3 regions of the Natronosporangium hydrolyticum genome follow, and region 1 is predicted to be linked to each of the others. Evidence: riboswitches for the same ligand, from Rfam matches in the RefSeq annotation. Region 1 holds a riboswitch; each other region holds the start of a gene.

Evidence for each region. A riboswitch is a leader RNA that binds a small molecule or an ion and turns the genes downstream of it on or off. The one in region 1 is predicted to bind cobalamin.
Region 2: it holds a riboswitch for cobalamin, as region 1 does, so the genes downstream of both, metE (5-methyltetrahydropteroyltriglutamate--homocysteine S-methyltransferase) here and bluB (5,6-dimethylbenzimidazole synthase) in region 1, are expected to answer to the same signal.
Region 3: it holds a riboswitch for cobalamin, as region 1 does, so the genes downstream of both, JQS43_RS13885 (histidine phosphatase family protein) here and bluB (5,6-dimethylbenzimidazole synthase) in region 1, are expected to answer to the same signal.

The regions. Positions count from the first base shown of each region.
Region 1 covers NZ_CP070499.1:3,600,461-3,605,744, forward strand. Annotated here, with positions in the region: gene JQS43_RS16025 (ABC transporter permease) at 1-351, opposite strand, end outside; gene JQS43_RS16030 (ABC transporter ATP-binding protein) at 348-1,100, opposite strand; gene JQS43_RS16035 (PQQ-dependent sugar dehydrogenase) at 1,263-2,534, opposite strand; gene JQS43_RS16040 (D-alanyl-D-alanine carboxypeptidase) at 2,583-3,107, opposite strand; gene bluB (5,6-dimethylbenzimidazole synthase) at 3,202-3,843, opposite strand; cobalamin riboswitch at 3,878-4,081, opposite strand; gene JQS43_RS16050 (aldo/keto reductase) at 4,113-5,072, opposite strand; gene JQS43_RS16055 (MerR family transcriptional regulator) at 5,140-5,284, opposite strand, start outside.
Region 2 covers NZ_CP070499.1:4,732,390-4,737,673, forward strand. Annotated here, with positions in the region: gene JQS43_RS21175 (roadblock/LC7 domain-containing protein) at 1-226, shown strand, start outside; gene metE (5-methyltetrahydropteroyltriglutamate--homocysteine S-methyltransferase) at 235-2,481, opposite strand; cobalamin riboswitch at 2,604-2,815, opposite strand; gene JQS43_RS21185 (ribonucleotide-diphosphate reductase subunit beta) at 2,884-3,861, opposite strand; gene JQS43_RS21190 (ribonucleoside-diphosphate reductase subunit alpha) at 3,915-5,284, opposite strand, start outside.
Region 3 covers NZ_CP070499.1:3,123,468-3,128,751, reverse strand. Annotated here, with positions in the region: gene JQS43_RS13895 (cobyric acid synthase) at 1-1,157, opposite strand, end outside; gene JQS43_RS13890 (cobalamin biosynthesis protein) at 1,154-2,134, opposite strand; gene JQS43_RS13885 (histidine phosphatase family protein) at 2,127-2,723, opposite strand; cobalamin riboswitch at 2,792-3,021, opposite strand; gene JQS43_RS13880 (phosphotransferase enzyme family protein) at 3,125-4,009, shown strand; gene JQS43_RS13875 (ABC transporter substrate-binding protein) at 4,024-4,914, opposite strand; gene cobF (precorrin-6A synthase (deacetylating)) at 4,955-5,284, opposite strand, start outside.

The DNA of each region.
Region 1 (5,284 bases):
CACGCCGAAGACCACCCCCACCGCCGCATAGGTCGCCACCTTCGCCAGCACCACCGGGTAACGGCGGGGTACGAACAGGAACGACTGGGTGATCGTCCGGTGCCGGTACTCCTGGGTCATGGCCGCCGCGCCCAGCAACGCCGGGATGATCACCACTAGGCCACCGACCGAGAGCGCCGCCCGGACTCCGGCCTCGGTGTCGACCGGCGGCAGCGGCGGGTCGGAGACCGGCCCGAAGGCGGCGATCACCGCCACCGAGCCGGCGGTGACGCCGACGGTCGCCAGCAGCAGCCACAGCCACAGTTGGGTGCCGAGTAGTTTACGTAGCTCGGCGTGGAGCATCCGGATCATCGAGCAGCCTCCGTGGTGAGGACCTCCGTGGTGAGGTTGAGGAAGACCGACTCCAGGCCGGTACGGGTCGGGTCGAGTTCGGCGAGCGTGCCGCTGGCGAGCAGCCGGCCCCGGTGGATGACGACCGCCCGGTCGACGCTCTGCTGCACCTCGGCGAGCAGATGACTGGAGATCAGCACGGTGCGCCCCTGGTCGGCGAAGTCCCGCAGGAACCGGCGTAGCCACGCGATGCCCTGCGGGTCCAGACCGTTGACCGGCTCGTCGAGCAACAGCACTTGCGGGTCGCCGAGCAGGGCGGTGGCGAGGTTGAGTCGTTGCCGCATGCCCGTGGAGTAGGTCCGGTACCTCCGGTCGGCGTACTCGGTCATCTCCAGCTGTGCGAGCACCTCGTCGACGCGGCAGGCGGGATAGCCGGCTAGCGCGCAGTGGACCCGCAGGTGGCTGCGGGCGCTGTGCCCCGGGTGGGCGTAGGCGCCGTCGAGCGCCGCCCCGACCACCGCGTTCGGCGCGGCGAGCTCCCGGTAGCGGTGTCCGCCGATCGCCACGGCCCCGCTGGTGGGCTGCACCAGCCCGAGAATCATCCGCAGCGTGGTGGTCTTGCCGGCTCCGTTCGGGCCGAGGAAGCCGGTGATCTGGCCGGGTGGGACCGAGAAGCTCAACTCCTCGACCGCAGTCACCCCTCGGTACCGCTTCGTCAGCCGCTGCACCTCGATCGGCACACCAGCCATCGGACCCTGAGTTGGTTTCATGTAGTTATTCTATCTGTCATAGAACAAAGCGCAAAGCCTTCTCCGCCTGGTGGGGCGAGTCGGGATCTTGTGACCGGAAATGTCGGGATATCACGGGGCGCATGGTCCCCACCCGCCCCACCAAGCGGGGACGGGCGGCGCTAACTCGGGACCTTGTGGGGGCTAGTCGGCGTTGACCAGGCGCAGCAGCGGGGCGTCCGAGCCGTCGACCGCGACGTAGATCGCACCGTCGTGCGGCCCCACCGCCACGTCCCGGATCCGCCACCCCTCATCGGCGAGCAGCGGCTCGGCCTCCTCGACCTGGTCGCCCGCCACCGTCAGCCGGGCAAGATACTCGCTGGCCAGGCCGCCGACGAGCAGATCATCCTGCCACTGTGGGAACTCGTCACCGGTATAGAAGGTCAGACCAGCGGGCGGGAAACCGCCGCTGCCGCACTCCCAGTAGAAGACCGGCTCGACGGTGCCCTCGACCTCGTCGGGCCACTCTCCGAGCGGCGTGTCGGTGCCGTATTCGCAGGCGGTAGTCGCCACCGGCCAGCCGAAGTTGCCGCCGGCCTCCAGCACATTGATCTCGTCGCCGTCCTGCTCGCCGTGCTCACTGGCCCAGATCTCCCCGGTCTCCGGATGCACCGTCAGCCCCTGAATGTTGCGGTGCCCGTAGGAGTAGATCTCGTCGGCGACCTCCGGATCGTCGACGAATGGGTTGTCGGCCGGCACCGACCCGTCCGGTTCCAGCCGCAAGGTCGTCCCGATCGGCGTACTCGGGTCCTGCGCGGGGTGGTCGTCGAAGTTTTTGTAGCCTCGGTCGCCGACGGTCATGAACAGGTAGCCGTCGTCGTCGAAGACGATCGACGAGCCGTAGTGGGCGGTGCTCTGCAGGAACGGCTCGGCCACATACAGCACCTCGACCTGGTCGAGCTGCTGCTCGGCCAGGTCGAGCTGGCCGCGGGCGAGGTGGGTGGTGGTGGTGCCGCCGCTGTCGTCGGCCGCCGAGTAGGTGAGGTAGACCCACGGCGCCTCGGGGTAGTCCGGGTCCAGCGCGACGTCGAGCAGCCCGCCCTGACCGCCGGTGGCGACCTCAGGAACGCCGGAGATGTCGTCGATCTCGCCGGTGCTCGAGTCGACCACCGACAGAATCCCGGCCGACTGGGTCACCAGCAGCTGCTCGCCGTCGGGCAGGAAGGCCAGCCCCCACGGCCCGTCCAGACCGTCGACGACGGTCTCCACCACCAACTCGGTGTCGGCGACGGCGGGGGCGGTGGCGGCGCCGGTGCCGGTCGGAGCCGGCTCCTCAACCGGGTCGTCCGCCGCCGAGCACGCGCCCGCCGCGATCACGAGCCCGGCCACCGCGGCCCGCGCCATCAGAGTGCTTGCCCGCATGCGTTCCCCCCACCCGGCATCCATCGACGCCAACAACATCACCACTGTAACCATGCCAGCGCGCCACCGACGATCCCGCGCGGCTCGGCGCCGGCGGCCGGCTCAGCACCGGGCGGGTTTGAGCCAACTGCACTCCACGTCAGCCGGCAGCGGCGGGGTCGCCGGCTCCGGCACACTGGTCGGCAGCGTCCCCGCCCCGCCGACGCTGAATTCGGCGAGCGCCACCACGATCCGGTCCTCGATCACCTTGACTGCATCAAGGTGGTTGTTGAGCAGGATCGCGAAGACCAGCGGCCGGCCGTCGCCGTCGGTGACGTAACCGGAGAGGGCCGAGACCGACGTCAACGTGCCGGTCTTTGCGTACGCGTTGCCGGCCGCCGCGGTGTCCCGCATCCGGCTCGTGAGGGTCCCGCCCACCATCCGGTCCGGATCACCCGCGACCGGCAGCGCCTCATGCCACGCGTCGAACCACTCCTCCGAACGCAGCGCGCGGAGCAGCGTCACAAACTGGTCCGCCGGAACGAGGTTCCAGCGGGACAACCCGGAACCGTCCGCCTGCCGGTGCGACTCGACCGCCACGCCGTGCCCGGCAACGTAGTCACCGATCGCCGCCAGGCCCGCCGACATGAAGATGGTCTACACGTCTACCCCGTGATCGGTCAATGGTCTGGACCTGCCCTGCAATCAACCCGTAACTCCGGTTCGCGTGGCTCCGCGCGAGTCAGGCCAGTTCGCGGCTGCCCTGCCAGCGGTCCGCGTGGACCGCGGCCACCAACGGCCGGCGGCGCCGCCACCCGTGCCGCTCCAGATCCGGCACATCCTCCACATAAGACACAGGGCCGAGGCACAGCCACGCCACCGGGCGGATCCGCTCCGGGATCCCCAACAACCGCTGCAGAAACTCCTCCCGGTAGAAGGAGACCCAGCCGACCCCGAGCCGCTCCGCCGCCGCCGCGAGCCACAGATTCTGGATCGCCAGGCAGACTGAGTACAGGCCGGCGTCGGCGATAGCGTGCCGACCGAGGACGCCCGGCCCACCCCGCTCCGGGTCGTAAGTCACCACCACCGAGAGCGTGGACTCCCGCACCCCGTCAATCTTGATCTGGCGGAACCGGGCCGCCGCGTCACCGGTGAGGCTCCCCGCGTACACCTCCCGCTCGTGCCGGACATGCTCGTGGAACTCGGCACGCAGCCGGCGGTCGCGGACCACGATGAAGTCCCACGGCTGGGAAAGGCCCACGCTGGGCGCCGCGTGCGCCGCCGCCAGCACCCGATCAAGCACCTCGGCGGCGATCGGCGCACCGGTGAACTGGCCGCGCACGTCGCGACGGCGATGGATGACATCATAGAACTCACTGGGCATGGCAGGCTCCCGCTGCGCTCGGGCCCCGGCTAGCCGGGGCGGCGAATGCGAGGCCGGTCTTCGGACTCCCAGATCGTCACCTCACCGCCCGCCTTCCCAACCGCAAGGTCAGTGGCTGCGCACGCGACGCATGGGCGGCAGCTCCCTGGTCACCGCGGCGGGCCCGTGCCGGAGTCACACCGGCTTCCCGATTCTCCCCACTCAGGCCGAGCGGGGCACCTCGCGATCAGTTCGTGCCGCCCGCAGCGTACCGCGACGCCGCCGACCCACTAGCCGCCGGACCCGACCGCTGCCCGAATAGTCGCCATCTCATCCGGGCGCAACCGACCGGCAGCCGCCGCCGCCACACACTCGCGCAGCTCCGCCCGGTCCTTGACGCCGAGCACCACCGTGTCCACCTCCGGCATCGAGAGGGCGTACCGGTGCGCCAGCGACGCCGCGGACTCGCCGAACTCGCGCGCCAGCGCCCGAAACGGCTCCGCCCGATGGAAATCGGCCATGATCGGATGCTCCGGCGGCAGCTCCCGGTCGATCCCGTAGGTGAGCGCACCCGCCTGCACCGCCCGGATCCCCATCACTCCCACCCCGTGCCGGCGGGCGGCGGCCAGGGTCTCCGCCGGCCGGGTGTCGCTCTGCGCCGGCGCCAGCTCACCCGCGGAGTCCAGCAGGTTCGCCACGCACTGCGCGGCCGCGGGCGTCGGTGCCGCACCGAGCACCTCGGTCACCGCCGCCGTATCCGCCACCGCGGTGATCCCCCAAGACCCGATCCGACCCCGCCGGACCAGGTCTTCCAGCGCCGGCCGCACCGCCTCGACGAACAAGCTGACCGGCGTAGCCCACGGCGCCCCCGGCTCCGCCTCCGCCGTGACATGGTTGTGCAGCAGGAACACGTCGGCGAAAGAGATCCGCATCCGGGTCAGGCTGTCATCCAGCGACTTCTCCAGGAACGCGGGGACATCGAAGGGATCGGGGTTGCCGAGCCCACACTTGGTGGAGACCCGAACCCCGGCGGGGAGCTTACCGGCGAACGCCTCCCCCACCACCCGCTCCGCCTCGCCGTCACCGTACCCAGGCGCGACATCGATGAGATCAATGCCGGCGTCGACCGCCTCCCGGACGGTCGCGACCGCCTCCTGGCGGGTGGTGGGGCCCCAGACCTGCCCCAGCCCGCCACCGCCCAAGGTAAGGACGCTGACCTCCCCGACGCTGCCCAGGGTTCGCCGCTCCATCGCCACACTCCTTCCCATCGACTCCAGTCAGCCGCCCCCAAGGCTTCCACTTCGAGCGCTCTCGAAGTCAAGCCGCCGCCGCGACGTCGGCCACGACACAGGCGACGTTGTCCGGGGCGCCCGCGGCGTACGCCAGCTCCACCAGCCGGGCCGCGGTAGGCTCCGGATCGACGTCCGCCGCCAGCGCCGCGTGCAGCGCGCTCCGGTCGACG
Region 2 (5,284 bases), 1.1 Mb from region 1:
GGGACGGCAGACCGCCCTGGCGCTCCGGCACGGCCCGTTCCGGGAGTCCACCGTTCGCAGCCACCGTGGCTACTTCGCGGTCTACGCGATCAACGACCGGGCGCTGCTGGCGGTGCTCGGTGACAGCACGTTGAACGTTGCCCGGCTCCACCTTGAGGCACGGGAGGCCGCGGGCAGGCTCGCGAGCATGCTCGACGCACACATCGCGAGCCAGCCCCGGCTGTAGGTCGCCGCCTAGCTCCGCACCGCAGCCGCGGCAGCGGTCAGGCGCCGCAGCGACGCTTCGACCTCCGGGTAGCGACGAGTCTTCAACCCGCAGTCAGGATTCACCCACAGCCGCGACGCCGGAACCGCCGCCACCGCCAGCCGCAGCGCCGCCTCGAACTCCTGCTGCGGGGGCACCCTCGGGGAGTGGATATCCCACACCCCGGGGCCGACTCCCCGCGCGTACCCGATCGCCGCCAGATCGTCGAGAACCTCCATCTTCGAGCGGGAAGCCTCGATGCTGGTGACATCGGCGTCCAGCGCGTCGATCGCGTGGATCACCTCACCGAACTCCGAATAGCACAGATGGGTGTGGATCTGGGCGGAGTCATCGACGCCGCTGGTCGCCAACCGGAACGCCGATACCGCCCAGTCTACGTACGCCGGCTGGGAAGACCTGCGCAACGGTAGCAGCTCCCGTAGCGCAGGCTCGTCCACCTGGATCACCGTGATGCCGGCCGCCGCAAGGTCCCGGCACTCGTCCCGCAACGCCAGCGCCACCTGGTCGGCGGTCTCCGCGAGGGGCTGGTCGGTCCGCACGAACGACCAGGCCAGGATCGTGACCGGCCCGGTGAGCATGCCCTTGACCGGCCGATCAGTGAGCGACTGGGCGAAGCTGGACCACTCGACGGTCATCGGCGCCGGCCGGGCCACATCGCCGTAGATGATCGGCGGCCGGACACAGCGCGACCCGTACGACTGCACCCAGCCATGCTCGGTAGCGGCGAACCCGGCCAACTGCTCGCCGAAGTACTGCACCATGTCGTTGCGCTCCGGCTCGCCGTGCACCAGGACATCCAGGCCCAGGCGCTCCTGCAGCCGGATCACCTGCTCGATCTCGGCCCGCATCCGCTCGGCGTAGCTGGCGTCGTCAAGTTTGCCGGCCCGGTGGGCAGCCCGAGCCTTCCGCAGCTCCGGCGTCTGCGGGAACGAGCCGATGGTGGTGGTGGGTAGCGGCGGTAGCTGCAGTCGCGCCTGCTGAGCTGCGGCCCGGTCGGCGTAGGCACCGCGCTGCCGATCCGCCGGCTGCAGCGTGGCCAGCCGGGCCCGTACCCCGTCGTTGCGCCACTGCTCGGGTGACGGTGGCAGCGGAGCCGGCAGCTGCCCCACGCCCTCGGCCAGGGCTTGGCCGAGCTGCACCACCTCGTCGACCTTCTGCCGGGCGAACGCCAACCGCTCCCGCAGCTGCGGGTCGAGGCCCTGCTCCGCCGAGACATCCACCGGTACGTGCAGCAGCGAACACGAGGTCGAGACCGCGACCTGGTCGGCGATCGCGGCGACCGTGGCCGCGGTCGCCGCCGCCGCCCGCAGGTCGGTACGCCACACGTTGTGCCCGTCGACCAGGCCAGCCACGATCGTCGTACCCGGGCGGGGTGCCGCGGCGGCGAGTTGGTCCACTGTGGCTCGCCCGGCGATCAGATCCAGGCCCAGCGCCTCGATCGAGGTGTCGAGCAACGCCGGTAGGGCATCGTCGAGCTGCCCGAAGTAGGTCGCGACGAAGATCTTCGGCCGTCGGGACAGACCCGCGAGCCTGGTGTAAGCCCGGTGCAGCGCCACGATCTCGGCAGCGCTGCGGTCGGCGACGTATCCCGGCTCGTCGAGCTGCACCCACGCCACGCCCGCGTCGGCGAGCGCTGCCAGGATCTCTGCGTACACCTCGACCAGGTCGTCGAGCCGGTCGAACGGGTTGGACCCGGGCACCGCCGGCTTGGCCAGGAGCAGGAAGGTAGCCGGACCGATCAGCGCCGGCCGGGTCGGGATCTCCAGCGCGGCCGCTTCGGCGTACTCGCGCAGCGCTTTGGCGGGGTCGGGGGTGAAGACCGTCTCCGGGCCGATCTCCGGGACCAGATAGTGATAGTTGGTAGCGAACCACTTGGTGAGTTCCAACGCCGGCTCGGCGTCGACGCCCCGGGCCATCGCAAAGTAGGTGTCCAGGTCGGACAAGCCCAGTCGGCGGAAGCGTTCCGGGATCGCCCCGACCGCGACGGCGGTGTCGAGCATGTGGTCGTAGTAGGAGAATGTGTTCGACGGGATCGAATCGAGTCCAGCGGCGGCCAACGCCTGCCACACGTCGGCGCGCAGCGACGCGCCTGTCCTTTCCAAGGCGTCGGCGTCGATGCTGCCCGCCCAGTATGCCTCGACCGCCTGCTTCAGCTCGCGGTTCGGGCCGATCCGCGGATAGCCGAGCACGGTGCTCTGGCCGAATGGGTTGCTCACAGCCGTTCCTTCCCTCGAAGTGCCCGGCGGACCCTCACGAAGGCGAGGGGGAAGGAGGGTACGGCGAGGTACCAGCGCTTCCGCCCTGGCCGTCCCGAGAGGCCGTCGGCGGCGCACACCGGTTGGTGCACGCGGTGCGGGCAGGTCTTCGGACTCGCGGGCGTGACCACTGATGGTCGCCTACTGGCCGTCGCTTCCCAGACCCAGGGGCCCAGTGCGTCTGACGGCGGTCGTTCCCGCTCACCGCTGCGGGGCAGTCCCGGATTTGCACCGGGTTCCCTCTTACGACGCCCCGCTGTCACAGCCGGGGCGAACCAGCACTGTCAGCCATCCTACAACGCCCCGGGCGCCGCCCCGGGGGTCCTGAGCGCCCGGGGCGGCTGTGACCTGGCCTTCTGCGGGCTAGAAATCGTCGTCGAAGCTGACCGACCCGGTGACGCCCACCTGGTAGGCCGAGACCCGACGTTCGAAGAAGTTGGACAGTTCCTGAACGTCCTGCAGCTCCATGAAGGCGAATGGGTTTCCACTGCCGTAGACCGGCTCGATGCCGAGGGCGGCCAACCGCCGGTCGGCCACGTGCTGGAGATACTCCCGCATGTCGGCCAACGACAGCCCGGAGACTCCCTGTTCGAGCAGGTCCGCCGCGAACTGGACCTCGCACTCCACCGCCTCGGACAGCATCTCGGTCACCCGGCGGCGCAGCTCGTCGTCGAACAGGTCCGGCTCCTCGGCCCGTACCGTGTCGACCACGTCGAAGGCGAAGGCCATGTGCATCGACTCGTCGCGGAAGACCCAGTTGGTGCCGGACGCCAGACCGTGCAGCATGCCCCGGGAGCGAAGGAAATAGACGTAGGCGAAGGCCCCATAGAAGAAGAGCCCTTCGATACAGGCCGCGAAGCAGATCAGGTTCAGCAGGAACGCTCGTCGATCTTCTCGGGTCCGCAACTCTCGAAGCTCGAAGACCGAGTCGATCCACTTAAAACAGAACTCTGCCTTGCGCGCGATCGACGGAATGTTCTCCACCGCCGCGAACGCCTCGAAGCGCTCCTGCTCATTGGGGACATAGGTGTCGAGGAGGTTTAGATAGAACTGGACATGCACCGCCTCCTCGAACAGCTGCCGGGAGAGGTACAGCCGCCCTTCCGGCGAGTTGATGTGCTGATACAGGTTCAGCACCAGGTTGTTCGCCACGATGGTGTCGCCGGTGGCGAAGAACGCCACCAGCCTGCTCACCAGATGCCGCTCAGCCGGCGACAGCTTCGCCAGGTCGGCGAGGTCGGAGTGCAGATCGACCTCCTCGACGGTCCAGGTGTTCTTGATCGCGTCCTTGAACCGGTCGAAGAAGTGCGGATACCGCATCGGACGCAGAGTCAGGTCCATCCCCGGATCGAGGAGCAGCTGCCGGTCGGCGGTACGAGGTTCCGGGATCGTGGTCACTGGCACGCCTCACAGGTCTCGGGGTTCTCCAGGGAGCAGGCTTCCGCGTCCGTCGCATCCGCCGGCCCATTCGCTGCCACCGGCTCGACGGAGACCGTGGCCTGCTGGATCCGGGTCGCGGGCCGGGAACGCAGATAATAAGTGGTCTTCAGCCCGGACTTCCAGGCGTAGAGGTACATCGAGGAGAGCTTCCCGATCGTCGGCGCGCTCAGAAACAGATTCAACGACTGTGACTGATCCACATACGGCCCCCGGGCCGCCGCCAGGTCGATCAATGCCCGCTGGGGCAGCTCCCACGCCGTCCGGAACAACTCCCGCACTTCGGCCGGCACCTCGGCGACACCCTGCACCGAGCCCTCGGCCCGCTTGATCTGCTCCCGGATCGCCGGAGTCCACAGTCCTCGTACCTTCAGTTCGCGTACCAGGTAGTTGTTGATCTGCAGAAACTCGCCGGAGAGCGTCTCCCGTTTAAACAAGTTGGACACCTGCGGCTCGATGCACTCGTAGCAGCCCGCGATCGAGGCGATCGTCGCCGTCGGCGCGATCGCCACCAGCAACGAGTTCCGCAGCCCGTGGGTTGCCAGCCGCTGCCGTAGTTCGGCCCAGCGCTGCGACTGGGTTGGGGTGACCAGCCACAGATCCGGCTGGAGGTCGCCGTTTGCCGCCCGAGTCTGCGGGTACGCCGGATGGGGGCCATGCGCCTCCGCTAGCGACACCGAGGTCTCCAACGCGGTGAGGTAGATCTCCTCCTGCACCCGGGTCGAGAGCTGCGCCGCCGCTGCCGAGTCGAACGGCAGCCGCAACGTGAAGAACGCGTCCTGCAACCCCATCAGGCCGAGTCCGACCGGCCGCCACCGCGGGTTCGAGGCCGCCGCCTGCTCGGACGGGTAGTAGTTGATGTCGATCACCCGGTCCAGGAACACCACCGCGGTCCGCACCGTCGCCCGCAGCTTCTCCCAGTCGACCCCGTCGGCGGTGACGTGGGCGCCCAGATTGATCGAGCCGAGGTTACAGACCGCGGTCTCGCGGTCGGAGTTGACCTGCAGGATCTCGGTACACAGGTTCGAGAGGTGGATAGTGTCGCCGGTGGAACCAGTCTGATTGGACAGCCGGTTCGACGGGTCTTTGAAGGTCATCCAGCCGTTTCCGGTCTGGGCCAACGTCCGCATCATCCGCCCGAACAGATCCCGCGCCCGGACCGTACGCACCGCGCTCTTCTCCGCGACCCGGTACGCGTCATCGAACTCCTCACCCCACAGATCCGGCAGCTCCGGCGCGTCGGATGGGTCGATCAGCGACCACTGTTCATCGGCCTCGACCCGACGCATGAACTCATCCGGGATCCAGTTGGCCAGGTTGAGGTTAT
Region 3 (5,284 bases), 480 kb from region 1:
GCCCCACCGAACTCGGGCGCGACGCCGGTCACCTGCCCGACCGTCTTCTCCGGATGGAAGTCGGTGCGGACCGGCAACACCCCGAGCCCGGCCACCGTGCCGGCGCCGGACTCCACCTCGTCGATGATCTCGTCGCCCAGCAGTTGGTAGCCGCCGCAGACGCCGAGCACTGGCGCGCCGGCGGTGACCCGTTCGGCTATCGCCGCCGCCAGCCCCGTCGACCGCAGCCAGGCCAGGTCGGCGACGGTGTGCTTACTGCCGGGCACCACCACCAGGTCGGCCCGGCGTACATCGGAGACGCTGGTGGTGAAACGAACGGAGACGCCCGGTTCAGCGGCGAGCGCGTCCACATCGGTGAAATTGCTGATCCGCGGCAGCCGCAACACCACCACCTCCAGCCCGTCCGGCCCCCGCGGCGGCGTGCTGGGCAGCGGTCGCTCCAGCGCCAGCGAATCCTCCGCGTCCAGCGACACGCCATCCACATGCGGCAGTACGCCGAGACAGGGTCGACCGGTGAGCTGTCGCAGCTGCTCGAGCCCCGGGGCCAGCACCGCCGGGTCACCCCGGAACCGGTTGATCACGAACCCGGCCACCAGCGCCTGGTCGGCGGGCTCCAACAGCGCCAGCGTGCCGTAGAGCGCGCCGAACGCGCCGCCCCGGTCGATGTCGGTGACCAGCAGTACCGGCAAGTTGGCCGCGCGCGCCAGCCCCAGATTGGTCAGATCGTACGGCCGCAGGTTGATCTCGGCTGCGCTGCCGGCCCCTTCGCAGACCACCACGTCGAACCGGGAGCGGAGGTCCGCCAGCGCGCCGGTAACGGTCGGCAGCAGCGCCTGCCGGCGGGCGTGGTAGTCCCGGGCGTCGGCGTCGAACGCGGGTCGGCCCATCACCACCACCTGGCTGTGGCGTTCTCCGGTCGGCTTGATCAGGATCGGGTTCATCGCCACTTCGGGAGTAACCCCGGCCGCGGCGGCCTGCGCCGCCTGCGCGCGACCGATCTCGCCACCCACGGTGACCGCGGCGTTGAGCGCCATATTCTGGGCCTTGAACGGCGCCACCGCGTGGCCGCGCCGGGCCAGGTATCGGCACACCCCGGCGACCAACACACTCTTGCCGACATCCGAGCCGGTGCCGGCGAACAGGATCGCCCCGCTCATCTCCGCCTCCTTACCGGCAGGTCCCTCGCCGATGCCGTGACTGCCTGTGCGGCCGCTGCCGCCAGCAGGGCGCTGGTGGCGCCGACCGCGGTGGCCAGCCGGATCGTCCGACGGATGTCGGCCGCGGTGGGCTCGGCGCCGTCGCCCAACGAGGGGCGCCGGTCCAGGTGGTCGCCGTAGCGGTTCGCCGACCCGCCGAGCCGCCGGCCGAGGGCGCCGGCGAACGCGGCCTCCACCCGGCCCGCGTTCGGGCTCGGATGGCCGGGGCCGTCGCGGCGCCATGCCCGCCACGCCCGGCGTGGTGAACCGCCGACCACCGGGGCGAGCAGCGTCGCCAGCCCGGCGGTCACCCTCGCCGGCAACCAGTTGGCGGCATCGTCTAGCCGGGCCGCCGCCCAGCCGAACCGTTCGTACCGGCTGGTGTGGTAACCGACCATCGCGTCCATTGTGTTGACCGCGCGGAATCCGGCGGTGCCGGCCGGTCCGGCGACAGCGCCCCAGAACAGCGGAGCCACCACCGCGTCGCAGGTGTTCTCGGCGACCGACTCCACCGCCGCCCGGGCAACCCCGGCTGCGTCGAGCAGGTCCGGGTCGCGGGCACAGAGCGACCGCAGCCGGGTCCGTGCGGTCGCCAGGTCGCCCCGGTCGAGGGCGGCGGCCACCGCCCCGGCCTCCCGGGTCAGGGACCGGCCACCGAGCGCGGTCCAGGTCAGCGCGGCCTGCCACAGCAGCGCCGGCGGTCGTCCGCCCCGGCGTGCGAGCGCCCCACCCGCGTACCCGGCCGCGGCGGCCGCGACGGTGAGCAGGCTCACGTACCCGACTCCGGCGGCCCGCTGGTCCCGGTATATCCGCCGCTCCAGCGCTGCGGCGAGTTGCCCGAAACCTGCCACCGGATGGAGCCGGCGGGGGTCGCCGAGCAGCAGGTCGGCGGCGAAGCCGGCGAGCAGGCCCCAGGCGCGAAGTTGGGGTTCAGGCATCCGCCACCGCCCCGGCGAAGCCCGCGCGGAGCTGCCACTGCGGGTGAGGCCCATACAGGATGGTGACCGTGCAGGGGGCCACCTCGACCCGCCACAGCGATGACACCGGCGCGGCCAGCACCGCCAGCACCGCGGCTTTGATCGGTCCGCCGCTGGTGAAGACCACGGTGGTGCCGGGCTCGCTCAGCTCGGCCAGCGCTGCCCGGACCCGGGCCAACAGCTCCTCGACGCCCTCGCCACCGGGTGGCGGATGTGCCGGGTCATCGAGCCAGGCCGACACCTGCTCGGGGTCCCGCTCCGCCGCGTCGGCCAGCCGCAACCCCGCCCACCCGCCGAAGTTGAGCTCGGACCAGCGCGGGTCGAGTTCGACGTCGGCGAAGCCGGCGAGCGCCGCGGTCTGCTGGCAACGCTGCGCGGGGGAGCTGATCGCCCGCCCGGCGGGCAGCCGGCCCCGCAGCGCGGCCGCCTCCGACCTGCCGGCCGGGTCGAGCGGCTCGTCACCGGGGAAGGCGTGGGCGCGGGTGGCCGCGGTGGGGGCGTGGCGGACCAGCAGCAGTCGGGCCTGGCCACTCACCGGGTCCCCGAGCACAGTGCGACCCGCACCCGGACAGGCAGAAGCGTAGGCGTCACAGCGACCTCCACGGGGATCCTCGTCCCCTCAGTCGTGACGTAAGCGCTAGTCTCCTGGCTCTCGGATCGTCACCACCCACCCAGTCTTCCCGGCTCACCCGGCGGTGGGCCAGTGACTGCGCTCCGTCTGGCCAGGACCCCACCGGCGACCGGTGTGGCCCAGGGGCGGGCAGCTCCCCGATTACAGTGGCGGGACCGCCGCAGCATCGCACTGCGTTCCTAGTCGCCTCCGTCAACGGCGAGCCTCACCGTACTACGCTCCGCCGACAGCTGTCGAGGCACGTGATCGGGCCCCGGCGCTCCGGTCACCAATGCCTAAACCGGTCGCACCTGCCGACTCCGGGTGGTTGACTCGTCGCTGTGGTCACCGAGGGTGAGGTACGCGACGCGGTGTCGCGCCACTGGGGACTGTCGTCGGTACGGGTCGAACCGCACCACGGCGGGATGAACTCGGCGACCTGGTTTGTGCACGGGCCCGGCGAGCGCTGGGTGGCGAAGCTGGTGCCCGGGGCGGCTCGCCGTGCCTTCACGGCTGGCCTGTCGGTTGCCGTGCTGGTGGCCGCGGCCGGCACCGCCAGCGGCCCACCGGTGCCCACCCGGACGGGTGCTCTCGTTGCCGACCTCGACGGGGCCTCGCTCGCGCTGCTGACCTGGGTGCCGGGTGACCCGCTGGGCACCGCCGGGAGCGACCAGCAGCTGCTGGCGAAGACCCTGGCCAGAGTGCACCGAGGGCTGGTCGGCACGACGGTCGAGGACGCCGACACCTTCCATTGGGTCGATCCTGACGCCCCCCACCTGGCGCTGCGGCCGTGGCTGCGTCCGGCAGTGGCCACGGCGCTGGATGCCTTGGCTGCGCTCGACCCGGCCGCGCTGTGCCAGGGTCTGCTCCACACCGACCCGGCGCCGGAGGCGTTTCGGCGGGACCCGGTCACCGGCGCCTGCGGCCTGATCGATTGGCAGGTCGGAATGGTCGGTCCGCTGCTCTACGACCTTGCGTCGGCGGTGATGTATGCCGGCGGGCCGTGCGCCGCAGCGGATCTGATAGCGGCGTATCTTCCCCAGGGTCCGATCCCAGCGGCGGAGGTGGCGCGTGGGTTGCCGGTGCTGCTTCGGTTCCGCTGGGCGGTGCAGGCCGACTACTTCGCCCGCCGGATCGTCGAGCATGACCTCACCGGCATCGCCGACCCTGCCGACAACCAGGCTGGTCTGGCGGCGGCCCGACGGATGTTGGGGGAGTTGGGGTAGCGCATCGCCGGTGCTTACGCCACCCGGGTGGCCAGGCCCGGGTCGGGCGGGCCGCACCGGTCGGGGTGCAGGATGCCGGCGAGCGCGGCCACCCCGTCGACCAGGCGCGGGCCCGGCCGAGCGAACGAGGCGTTCGCGTCCACCGCCCATACCGGTACGCCGGCCGGTAGCGCGCCGGTCGCGACCAGCTGCTCGGTCAGCCGGCGCGAGCCGGCGAGGTCGAACCCGCAGGGCGCCGACACCACCACCGCCGGTCGTCCCGCCGCCACCTCCGCCCAGGAGGTTCGGGTCGAGGGTTGACCGGCGGCGCCGAGCACGCTGACCCCACCCGCGGCGTCGATCATGTCCGGCACCCAGTGCCCGGGTGCGAACGGCGGCTCGGTCCACTCCAACAGCAGGGTGGGCACCGGGTCGGCGCCGGCCACCGCGTCGGTGATCCCCGCCAGCCGGTCGGTCAGTGCCGTGGCCAGCTCGTCGGCCCGCTCACCGGTGCCGGTGGCGGCACCGAGCACCCGGACCGAGTCGATCACCTCGGCGAGCCGGTGCGGATCGATGGTGAGCACCTCCGCCCGGCAGGCCAGGTAGGCCAGTGCGTCGGCGACCTCGGTGACGTCGACCGCGCACACCGCGCACAGGTCCTGCGTCACCACCAGGTCAGCATCCAGGTCGGACAGTGCACCCCGGTCCAGGTGGTAGAGGTCTTCGCCGGCGGCCATCCGCTCGGACACCAACCGGTCGATCTCGGCCGGGTCGTCGGTAGCGGGCAATGCACTGGTCGACACGATCCGTCGCTGCCGGGCCGCCGGTGGGTGGTCGCACTCGAAGGTCACTCCGACCACCTGGTCGCCGGCGCCGACCGCGAACAGGATCTCGGTCGTCGACGGGAGCAGCGACACGATCCGCATGCCACCACCGTAGCGGCGAGCGGCGCAGCCGGCGACAGGGTCAGCGGCCGGCTGGGGCGTCCCGGCGCCGCAACAGGTACGTGTCCATGATCCAGCCCTTGCGGTCGCGGCCTTCCTGGCGGACCCGCACGATCTGGTCGGCGACCTCCCGCAACGGGCCGGCGACCAGCAGCTCGTCGTCGGTGCCGAGGTAGGCGCCCCAGTAGATGTCGAAGTCCTCGTCGACGTAGTGGATGAAGGCGCAGTGCGCATCGAGCATGACCACGATGTCGTCGACCTCGTCGGGCAACCCAGCGGCGAGTCGACGGCCGGTAGTGACCAGGAACGGGCGGCCGACCCGGTTGAGGGGGATCCGGTGCCGGGCGGCGAG